2 regions of the Caulobacter sp. 05T431 genome follow, and region 2 is predicted to be linked to the other one. Evidence: riboswitches for the same ligand, from Rfam matches in the RefSeq annotation. Region 2 holds a riboswitch; the other holds the start of a gene.
The links. A riboswitch is a leader RNA that binds a small molecule or an ion and turns the genes downstream of it on or off. The one in region 2 is predicted to bind glycine.
Positions count from the first base shown of each region.

Region 1: linked by a shared signal. The riboswitch ahead of gcvT (glycine cleavage system aminomethyltransferase GcvT) and the one ahead of AC1U89_RS10180 (TonB-dependent receptor) in region 2 are both predicted to bind glycine.

Region 1 is NZ_JBFTKU010000027.1:52,830-58,035, forward strand. It holds gene ispH (4-hydroxy-3-methylbut-2-enyl diphosphate reductase) at 1-951, shown strand, start outside; glycine riboswitch at 1,171-1,262, shown strand; gene gcvT (glycine cleavage system aminomethyltransferase GcvT) at 1,403-2,530, shown strand; gene gcvH (glycine cleavage system protein GcvH) at 2,550-2,915, shown strand; gene AC1U89_RS21510 (HTH-like domain-containing protein) at 2,918-3,139, shown strand; gene gcvPA (aminomethyl-transferring glycine dehydrogenase subunit GcvPA) at 3,145-4,491, shown strand; gene gcvPB (aminomethyl-transferring glycine dehydrogenase subunit GcvPB) at 4,488-5,206, shown strand, end outside.
Region 2 is NZ_JBFTKU010000009.1:16,738-22,597, reverse strand. It holds gene AC1U89_RS10185 (dipeptidase) at 1-156, opposite strand, end outside; gene AC1U89_RS10180 (TonB-dependent receptor) at 212-2,608, opposite strand; glycine riboswitch at 2,999-3,088, opposite strand; gene AC1U89_RS10175 (hypothetical protein) at 3,255-4,304, opposite strand; gene purN (phosphoribosylglycinamide formyltransferase) at 4,349-4,930, opposite strand; gene purM (phosphoribosylformylglycinamidine cyclo-ligase) at 5,093-5,860, opposite strand, start outside.

The DNA of each region.
Region 1 (5,206 bases), on a different contig from region 2:
CCCAGCCCCGGCCGCCGCGAAATCCGCGTGGTCCTGGCCAGTCCGCGCGGCTTCTGCGCCGGCGTCGACCGGGCGATCCAGATCGTCGAGCGGACGATCCAGAAGTTCGGCGCGCCGGTCTATGTGCGCCACGAGATCGTCCACAACCGCCACGTCGTCGACCGGCTGAAGGCCCTGGGCGCGGTGTTCATCGAGGAACTGGACGAGGCGCCCGATGACCGCCCCGTGGTGTTCTCGGCCCACGGCGTGCCCAAGACCGTGCCGGCCGCGGCCAAGGCCCGCGAGATGGTCTATCTGGACGCCACCTGCCCGCTGGTCTCCAAGGTCCACGTCGAGGCCCAGAAGCATTTCGACGCCGGGCGCGAGATCGTGCTGATCGGCCACGCCGGCCATCCCGAGGTGGTCGGCACCATGGGCCAGCTGCCCGAGGGCACCGTCACCCTGATCGAGGACATCGACGACGCCCGCGCCTGGGTCCCCAAGGACCCGGCCAACGTCGCCTTCCTCACCCAGACCACCCTGTCGGTCGACGACACCGCCMAGATGGTCGACCTGCTCAAGCAGCGCTTCCCGGGCATCGCCGCCCCGCACAAGGAGGACATCTGCTACGCCACCACCAACCGCCAGGAGGCGGTGAAGCTGCTGGCCGGCGCCTCGGAGCTGATCCTGGTGGTCGGGTCGAGGAACTCGTCCAACTCGGTGCGGCTGATGGAGGTGGGCAAGCGGGCCGGCGCCCGGGACGCCCGGCTGATCGACGACGCCCGAGGCATCGACTGGTCGTGGTTCGAGGGCGTGTCCCGCGTGGGCCTGACCGCCGGCGCCTCGGCCCCCGAGGACCTGGTCCAGGGGGTGATCGAGGCCCTGGCCACGCGCTACGACGTCACCGTCGAGGAACTGGTCGAGGCTCGCGAGACAGTGACCTTCAAACTGCCGCGCCTGCTGACGGCCTGAGGGCCGGCCGACACTCAACCGCCTCCTAACCGCTCGTCATTCCCGCCCTTGTGGCGGGAACCCCTCTGTCCGCCGCAAGGGCGGAAGGGTGGCGCGTCGGCGCGCCAATGCGCTTCACGCGCGGGCTGAACCAGGGGTTCCCGCCACAAGGGCGGGAATGACGGATCGAAGGGAGCGCCTTCCCCGTTGACTCCGCCCGCACCGTCGCCCAAACACGCCTCGACCCTCGCGGGAGACATCGGGATTCTCGTCCCGAGGCCGAAGGCGCAACCGCCCCGGAAACGCTCAGGCAAAAGGACCGCGCGGGTTTAGGAACGCTGGAAAGAGGCAGCCCGACAGGTCTGCCCGCCGAAGGAGCAAGGTTCAGCTGGCTGGACCGGAATCTCTCAGGTCAAAGGGACAGCGGGGGCGAGACCACCTGGCGAAAGCCGGGCGGCGTCGCCGACCCCGATTGGAGCCCAAAAGCGTGTCCGAACAAGACCTCAAGAAGACCCCGCTGTACGACGCGCACGTCGCGGCCGGCGCCCGCATGGTGCCGTTCGCCGGCTACCACATGCCGGTGCAGTACAAGGACGGGGTGCTGAAGGAGCACCTGTGGACCCGCGAGCACGCGGGCCTGTTCGACGTCTCGCACATGGGCCAGGCCCGGCTGCGCGGCGACAACCCCGCCAAGAGCTTCGAGAAGCTGGTCTCGGCCGACTACCAGAGCCTCAAGCCCGGCAAGCAGCGCTACGCCGTGCTGCTGAACGCCGAGGGCGGGGTGATCGACGACCTGATGACGGCGCGCCCCGACGACGACGGCCTGTTCATCGTCGTCAACGGCGCCTGCAAGGACAACGACTACGCGATCATCGCCGAGGCCCTGAAGGGCGAAGCGACGGTCCAGCGCCTGGAAGACCGCGCCCTGCTGGCCCTGCAGGGCCCCGAGGCCGCCGCCGTCCTGGCCGCCCACGTGCCCGAAGCGGCCAACATGGTGTTCATGGACAGCGCAGCCGTGACGGGCTTTGGGACCGACCTGATCATCTCGCGCTCTGGCTATACCGGCGAGGACGGCTACGAGATCTCGGTCCCCGCCACCGAAGCCACCCGGATCTGGAACACCCTGCTGGAGGATGAGCGGGTCAAGCCCATCGGCCTGGGCGCTCGCGACAGCCTGCGGCTGGAGGCCGGCCTGCCGCTGTACGGCCACGACATGGACGAGACGGTCTCGCCGATCGAGGCCGGCATGCCGTTCGCCGTCGGCAAGAGCCGCCGCGAGGCCGGCGACTATCCGGGCGCCGAGCGCATCGGCAAGGAACTGGCCGGCGACCTCAAGCGCGTGCGCGTCAATCTGAAGGTGCTGGAAGGCGCCCCGGCCCGCGAAGGCGCCGAGATCGCCGACGCCGACGGCAACGTGATCGGCAAGGTCACCAGCGGGGGCTTCGGCCCCAGTTTCGGCGGCGCCATCGCCATCGGCTTCGTTCCCCCGCAATTCGCGGTGGTCGGCGACACGCTGAAAGTCATCGTCCGGGGCAAGCCGGCGGCCGCCGAGGTCGTCGCCAGCCCGTTCGTCCCCACCCGCTACGTGCGCAAACCCTAGAGATCAGAGGGCCAAGACCATGAAGTTCACCAAGGACCATGAGTGGGTCGAAGTCGCCGGCGACATCGCCACCGTCGGCATCACCGCCTACGCCGCTGAGCAGCTGGGCGACGTGGTGTTCGTCGAGGTGCCGGAAGTCGGCAAGACCGTGAAGCAGGGCGACCAGCTGGCGGTGGTCGAGAGCGTCAAGGCCGCCTCGGACGTCTACGCCCCGGTGTCGGGCGAGGTGGTCGAGGCCAACGAGACGCTGGGCGACAGCCCCGAGACCGTCAACGCCCTGCCGGAAGCCGGCGGCTGGTTCGCCAAGGTCAAGCTCAGCAACGCCGCCGAGCTGGACGCCCTGATGGACCGCGACGCGTACGAAGCCTTCCTCGGCACGCTGTAGCGATGACGAATGAGCAGCTCGCCGCCGACCTCAAGGCCGCTCGCGAGCGAGCTGCCGAAGGAGAGCTCGCAGTCACTGTCCACCTGTTTGGAATTGAACGGGCTGATGAGCTGAAGGGGCGGAATCTCCGAGAGATCGCCACGCTTGCCGGCATTTCCCCCAACTACGGAACGGAGCTGAGCAAGGGCGTGAAGCTCGCTAGCTACGTCCAGCTCAAGAAGTAAAGATCATGCGCTACCTCCCCCTCACACCCGAAGATCGCGCCGACATGCTCGGCGTAATCGGCGCGGAGTCGATCGACGAGCTGTTCGTCGACGTCCCCGCCGTCGCCCGCCGCGCCCAGCCGGTGGACCTGCCGTTCCACGCCGGCGAGCTGGAGGTCGAGCGCGAGATGCTCAGCCTGTCGCGCCGCAACCGCGCGGCCTCGGAAGGTCCGTTCTTCGTGGGGGCGGGGGCCTATCGCCACCACGTGCCGGCCACGGTCGACCACATCATCCAGCGGTCGGAGTTCCTGACCAGCTACACGCCCTATCAGCCGGAAATCGCCCAGGGCACGCTGCAGGTGCTGTTCGAGTTCCAGACCCAGGTCGCGGCCCTGACCGGCATGGAAGTGGCCAACGCCTCGCTCTATGACGGCTCCACCGCCGCCGCAGAGGCGGTGATGATGGCCACCCGCGTCACCCGCCGGAACAAGGCGGTGCTGTCGGGCGGCGTCCACCCGCAATATGTCGGCACGGTCGAGACCCTGGCCCACGCCGCCGGCGTCGCCACCGACCGCCTGCCGGCCGCCGTCGACGCCGAGGACGCGGTGATCGCCGCCATCGACGCCGACACCGCCTGCGTGGTCGTCCAGACCCCGAACGTGTTCGGCACCGCCACCGACGTGACCAAGATCGCCGCCGCCGCCCAGGCCGCCGGCGCACTGCTGATCGTCGTGACCACCGAAGCCGTGTCCTACGGCCTGCTGAAGTCGCCCGGCGAGATGGGCGCCGACATCGTCGTGGCCGAGGGCCAGTCGATCGGCAACGGCCTGAACTTCGGCGGTCCCTATGTGGGCCTGTTCGCCTGCAAGGAAAAATACGTCCGCCAGGCGCCCGGCCGCCTCTGCGGCGAGACGGTCGACGCCGAGGGCCGCCGCGGCTTCGTCCTGACCCTGTCGACCCGCGAGCAGCACATCCGCCGCGACAAGGCCACGTCGAACATCTGCACCAACAGCGGCCTGTGCGCCCTGGCGTTCAGCATCCACATGAGCCTCTTGGGCGAGAAGGGCCTGCGCCGCCTGGCCCTGGTCAACCACCAGAAGGCCGTGAAGCTGCGCGACGCCCTGGCCGCCGTGCCGGGCGTGCAGGTGCTGACCCCGCGCTTCTTCAACGAGTTCGCGATCAAGGTCCCGGGCAACGCCGCCGAGCTGGTCGAGACCCTGGCCGCCAACGGCGTCATCGCCGGCGTGCCGTTCTCGCGCCTCGACCCGGCCGCCGGCCTCGACGACGTCCTGCTGGTCGCCGCCACCGAGACCACGCCCGACGGCGACATCGCCCTCTTCTCCAAGGCCCTGACCAAGGTGCTGGCCCAATGAGCATGAATTCCGTCGGACGCCCGACCCGTCCTGAAACCGCCACCGACGCCAACGACTACGTCCATCCCACCCTGACCGGGGCCCGCGGCCTGCTGCAGGACGAGGCGCTGATCTTCGAGCTGGACGCCTGGGACAAGACCGGCGTCGACCTGCCCGACGCTCCCGCGGCGGATGACCTGGGCGACCTGGTCCGCGCCTCGGCGATCGGCCTGCCGGGCCTGTCCGAGCCCGAGGCCGTGCGCCACTACGTGCGCCTGTCGCAGAAGAACCACGCCATCGACCTGGCGCTGTATCCGCTGGGCTCGTGCACGATGAAGCACAACCCGCGCCTGAACGAGAAGATGGCGCGCCTGCCGGGCTTCTCCGACATCCACCCGCTGCAGCCGCAGTCGACGGTGCAGGGCGCCATCGAGCTGATGGACCGCCTAGCGCATTGGCTCAAGACGCTGACCGGCATGCCGGCCGTCGCCCTGTCGCCCAAGGCGGGCGCCCACGGCGAGCTGTGCGGCCTGCTGGCCATCCGCGCCGCCCACGAGGCGGCCGGCAACGGCCATCGCAAGACCGTGCTGGCCCCGACCAGCGCCCACGGCACCAACCCGGCCACGGCGGCCTTCTGCGGCTACACCGTGGTCGAGATCGCCCAGACCGATGACGGTCGCGTGGACCTGGCGGACCTGGAGTCCAAGCTGGGCGACCACGTGGCCGCCATCATGGT
Region 2 (5,860 bases):
GCCGGGTCGGCCGAAATTGGCCGGGGTGTCCAGGTGGGTGTCGAGGGTCAGCAGGCCCTCGTGGATCTTGCGGGCCGAGGCGGCGGTTTCGGCCGCTTGCGAGGACGTGGCCAGGGCCAGGGCCGAGACGGCGGCCAGGAGCAGGGTGCGGGTCATCGGGGTACTCGAAGCTGTCCGGCCGGCCTCTCGCGAGACCGGCCGGAACGTGGACCTAGAAGTCGGCGGAGAGGGTGAACTGGATCGTGCGGTGCGAGCCGGGCCGGAAGCTGGCCGGGGTGTTCACCGTGGTGCTGATCGTGCCCAGATAGTCCTTGTCGAAGATGTTATCGACATTGACCCGCGCCTTGACCTGCTCGAACGGACCGGCCGCGAAGCCGTCGCCGAGGTCCAGATAGGCGTTCCAGATCGTGTAGCCGCCGGTGGTCTCGTTGTTGACGAAGTTGGTGAAGCGGTCGTCGATGTGGCGGGCCGAGAGGTTGAACACCACGCCCTCGGTCGGCTGGACCGTCACCCCGCCCTGGAACAGCCATTCGGGGAAGTCGGGCACCGACTTGCCCTTGGTCAGCAGGGTGATCGGCGCGGCCGTGGCGCTGGAGCGATAGCCCGGGACGTCGTCCTGGAACTCCGACTTGTTGTACGAGACGTTGGCGTTGAAGAAGATCTTGCCGTCCAGCAGCGCCGGCTTCCATTGGCCGCTGAACTCCACGCCCTGCGCCTCGACCGCCCCGACGTTCTGGTAGAAGCTCTCGATCGTCCCGCCGCCGCCCGGCACCTCGGTGTTGAACTGCTGGAGGCGGTTCTTGAACTGCGTCTTGTAGGCCACGATCGAGGCGTTGAAGGTCTGGCGGTTGGCGCGATAGCCCAGTTCCAGGTTCTTGGAGGTCTCGGGCTTGGGCGCGACGACCGTCGGGCTGGCGGCCGAGAACACGTCGTCGGCGCCGCGGGGCAGGGCCATGTTCTCCGAATAGGACGAGAAGATCTGGTCGCGGCTGTTGATGTTGTAGACGACGCCCACCTGCGGCAGGAAATCGTCCTTCCACTTGGCCGTCAGGGTCGGCTTGCGCTGTGCGATGTAGTCGCCCGGATTGCGGTAGCCGGTGATCTTGTAGTCGATGTCGGTGGCCTTGAAGCCCAGCTCGACCTTCAGCTTGTCGTCGACCAGGCTCAGCGTGTCCTTCAGGAACAGCTGGGTGGTCTCGCGGGTCGAGACGTAGTTGCGCTGCAGGTGGACCGGCTCGTTGAACAACGGGGCGCCGTCCGGATTGCCGTCCTGCACGTTGTAGCGCGCCTGGGTGCGGTGATAGTCGTCGTCCTCGAGCCAGACCCCGGCCTCGAACTTGTTGAAGCCGGCGCGCCAGGCGACCTTGCCCGTCACGCCCTTGCGGGTGCCGTCGATGCCCGACAGGCCGTACTGCAGGCCCTTGGGCGCGGTCAGGCCGGGCACGATCAGCCGCTCGGCGTTGTAGCTGGCCAGCGAGGTGGCGTAGGCCTCGGGCGAGACGCCATAGCCTTCCTTGTCCTCGTAATAGCCGGTGGCGGTGACGTCGATCGCGTCGGTGATCGGGGTGTTCAGGGTCAGGCCGTAGAGGTGGTCCTGCCGGCTGTTGACCGCGAACTTGTAGTACTGGGCGTAGTTGGCGTTGGAGTAGGGCACCCCGGCCGTGGTCTGGGGCAGGCTGGAATCCGTGGCCGCCGTGCCGAACGGCGTCGAGAGCGGCACATTGCMCAGATAGGCGAAGCTGCGCCCCTTGCGACCGAACACGTCGCCCGCGGTCCCGGCGTACTGGGCCTTGGTGATCGACGGGCTGTCATAGTCGAAATAGTCGTTGTGCACGGTCTGGAAGCTGATGTTCCCGCCGTTGGGCAGGGCGTAGTTGATCTTGCCCTCGTAGTGCTTGCGATCGATCGTGCCCGGACCACGCCACAGGTCGCCCTTGATGATCGAGGCGCTGGCATAGGCCGAGAAACCGGCGTGTTCGCCGGTCTCCAGGCGCAGGAAGCTCCGGCGCAGGCTGTCGCTGCCCAGGGTCTGGCTGATCGAGCCGCCGGCGGTTTCGGAGGGCTTCTGGGTGAAGTAGTCGACGATGGGCCCCAGCGAGGCGTAGCTGGGCAGGGCGACGTCACCGGCCCCGGCCGAGGCGGTCACCCGCAGCAGGTTCTCGTTGTCGACATAGCGATAGATCGGGCTGCCGCCGAACTGGTCGCTGCGGCCCATCGGGATGTTGTCGAGCAGGAAGCCGATCTGCTGGAAGTTAAAGGCCCGCACCGAGACCGAATTGCCGAACTCGTACATGCCCAGGGCGTCATTGGCCTGGACGTTGAAGCCCGGCAGGCTCTCCAGCATCTTCAGGCCGGTGATGCCGGCCGGCGCCGACAGCAGCGCCTCGCGGGTAATCGACACCGTGGCGGTCGCGTGGTCGGTGCCGATGGCGACGCTGGCCTCGGACACCCGGGCCCCGGTGACGACCAGTTCGTCGACGGTCGAGCCCTTGTCGGCCTCCTGGGCCAGGGCGGGCGTCGCGCCCCCTAGGATCGAAGCGGCGAGCAGCAGGGCTCGGAACCGGCCCGAGGCCGGCGAAAGGCGCGTGTTCGTCATGACTATCCCCAATCATTTTTGACTGAGGACAAGCTCGACGGTCGGTCTATCGCGGTAAATTCAGAAAAGCTGCTTTTGATGACAAAATATAGGCAAGTTCAAGATGTACGCAGTGATGTATAACTTATKAACATTGAAAATGTTCTATATTGCTACTTCAAATGGGTATCTCACGAAAACCGCATAGGTCATCGTGTGAGGGCCGAACAGACTTTTTGAATTGGGTCGTATGGACGGGGGTCTCAGGTCATCGGCAGCCAAGAGGTGTCGTGACGGACCGCCATGGCCCGCCTTCCGCACCCCCGCTGTCCTTGGCGCCTGAGAGATTCAGCGGCTCGACAAGAGGCCGCCTTGCTCCTTCGGCGAGGGCGCACGCAGACGCGCCCTGCTTTCCAGCGTTTCGAGGCCGTCGCGGTCCTTCTGCTTGAGCGTTTCCGGGGCGGTTTCGCCTTCAGCGCCGGGCCAGGGCCCGATCTCTCCCGCGAGAGCCCCGACAGGAGGATCCGCAACAGGCTTTGCGTCAATTCATGCGCGCGCCCGGTGGCGATGTCGGCCTGGGGCGCCGTCTCGAAACGCAACCTTCGCCGCTTTTCACGGCGTCGAACGCGCACGAGTTCGCTCTCGTGCAAGTCGGGACGCCGCCGATATCCGGACGGGCTCAGACCTCCAGCGGATGGCGGATCATGTAGTCGGCGCGCTCGCGGATCGACGGGCTTCGATCGGTGGTCATGCGGGCGACCAGCTGGTCCACGTCGCGGATGGAGGCGCGGCGCTCGATCAGCGCGTCGGCCGCCACCCGCCGCACGACAGCGGACCGGTCGGCCAGGCCCTGACGGATCAGGGCCTCGGGATCTTGGTCGACCGCCAGGTCGCGGCTGTCCGTCAGGACGATGCGTTGGCGCACGCCGTAGGCCTTGTCGATCCATTTCCAGCCGAGGCCGACGGGCCAGCTGGCCTTGCGGTCGATCAGGCATTTCAACGCCGTCGCCCGGACGGACGGCTGCACCGCGCCCCGAGCCAATCCGGCCAAGTCGCCGTCGAATCCAGGGTATCGCAGCAACTGCCGCAATCGGGTCGCCAGCGGCCCGCTCGCGCGTGTCATGAACAGCGGCGCGACCCGCGCGGCCACTTCGGGATTGGCGAAGACCGCATCCAGCGCCTGGCGCTCCTGCCCCCACCTTTGCCATTTGAAGGCCTTGTCGACGAGGTCGATCGCGGTTCGAGCCGTCAGCTCGGGGGAGGCGAGGGGAAAGAGCCGTTCCGCGCAGCGAACGGCGGCGGCTCGGACCGGTTCAGCCCAATCGTTGAGCCGGAACGCGATCGCCGCGAAGGCGAATGGCGTGGCGGGCGGATCGGCCAGGACGTCCAGCGCCGTTTCCCGAATCCGACCGTTGGAATGAAACAGGAAAAGCCAGGCATAGCGCGGATCGGCGGCCATCAGTTCGCGCTCCGACGGCGGAGGCGCGGCGGGGCGGAGCAGGTCCAAGACGCCGTTCAGCTTCGTCCGCGCCGAACGAGGCCAACCGAGCCCCATCGCGGCGTTGATCTCGTAGGATGCGCGCGAGACCGCCTCGGCCGGCAGATCCCCGAGATGGGCCAGCACCTGCTCCAGGCTGGCGCTATCCGGCGCCGGGCCCGAGACCAGCCGGTCCCCGAACGCCGACAGGCTCTGGCGCGCGCTCAAGGATAGGAGATAGTCACGCTTCATCACGGCAACCTAGCCGCGCGACGCCGACCGGCGAAAGCGGAATGTCAGAGCCCGCGCACGAACTCGGCCAGGGTCGCCGGATAAAGCTGGTGCTCCTGCTCCAGGACGCGGTCGCTCAGCATGTGCTCGGTGTCGCCCGGCAGGATCAGCACGCGGGCCTGGCCCAGGACCGGGCCTTCGTCGACGCCGGCGGTGACGAGGTGGACCGTGCAGCCGGCCTCGACCTCGCCGGCGGCCAGGGCGCGGCCGTGGGTGTCCAGGCCGGGATAGGCGGGCAGGAGGGAAGGGTGGATGTTCAGCATCCGGCCTTCCCAGGCGTTGACCAGGAAGGGCGTCAGGATGCGCATGTATCCGGCCAGGGCCACGACCTGGATGCCGCGTTCGCGCAGGGCCGCGTCGATGGCGCGCTCGTGGGCCTCGCGGTCCTTGCCGAAGTCGCGCTGGTCGACGGCCAGGGCCTCGATCCCGGCGGCGGCGGCGGTGACCAGGCCGCCGGCTTCCGGCTTGTTGGAGAGCACCAGGGCGATCTCGAACGGACAGGCGGGGTCCTGTGCGGCCCGGACCAGGGCCTCCATGTTGGAGCCCCGGCCGGAGATCAGGACAGCGACTTTTGTTCTTGGGCTCATCAGGTCGATCCTCACTCCTTCTCCCCTTGCGGGAGAAGGTGTCAGCGAAGCTGACGGATGAGGGGTCGAAGGCGAGGTCAGCTGCGCGGCGGCGCGTCAGAGAAACCCCTCATCCGACCCGCTACGCGGGCCGCCTTCTCCCGCAAGGGGAGAAGGACAAGCTCAGGCCTGGACCAGCTGCCCGCAGATGAAAGCGTCTTCGCCCGCGTTCAGCAGGGCGGCCAGCACCGGTTCGGCGTCCGAGGCGGCGACCACCAGGATGAAGCCGACGCCGCAGTTGAAGGTGCGGCGCAGTTCGTGGTCGCTGATGCCGCCCTCGCGCTGCAGCCAGTCGAAGACCGGGGGCAGGGGCCAGGCGTTCCAGTCGAACTCGGCCTTCAGGCCCTCGGCGACGCAGCGCGGCGGGTTCTCGATCAGGCCGCCGCCGGTGATGTGGGCGCCGCCCTTGACCCGGCCGGACTGCAGCAGCGGCAGGATCGACTTCACATAGATGCGGGTCGGGGCCATCAGGGCCTCGGCCAGGGTCTTGCCTTCCGCGAACGGGGCCGGGGCGTCCCAGGCCAGGCCCGAGCGCTCGACCACGCGGCGCACCAGGCTGTAGCCGTTGGAATGCGGGCCCGACGAGCCGATGCCGATCACCAGGTCGCCGGCCCGCTGCTTGTCCAGCTTGGGCAGGACGCCGTCGCGCTCGACCGCGCCGACCGAGAAGCCGGCCAGGTCGTATTCGCCGTCGCTGTACATGCCCGGCATCTCGGCGGTCTCGCCGCCCACCAGGGCCGAGCCGGCCAGCTTGCAGCCTTCGGCGATGCCGGCGACCACGCTGGTGGCGGTGGCTACGTCCAGCTTGCCCGTGGCGAAATAGTCGAGGAACAGCAGCGGCTCGGCGCCCTGGGCCAGCAGGTCGTTGACGCACATGGCCACCAGGTCGAT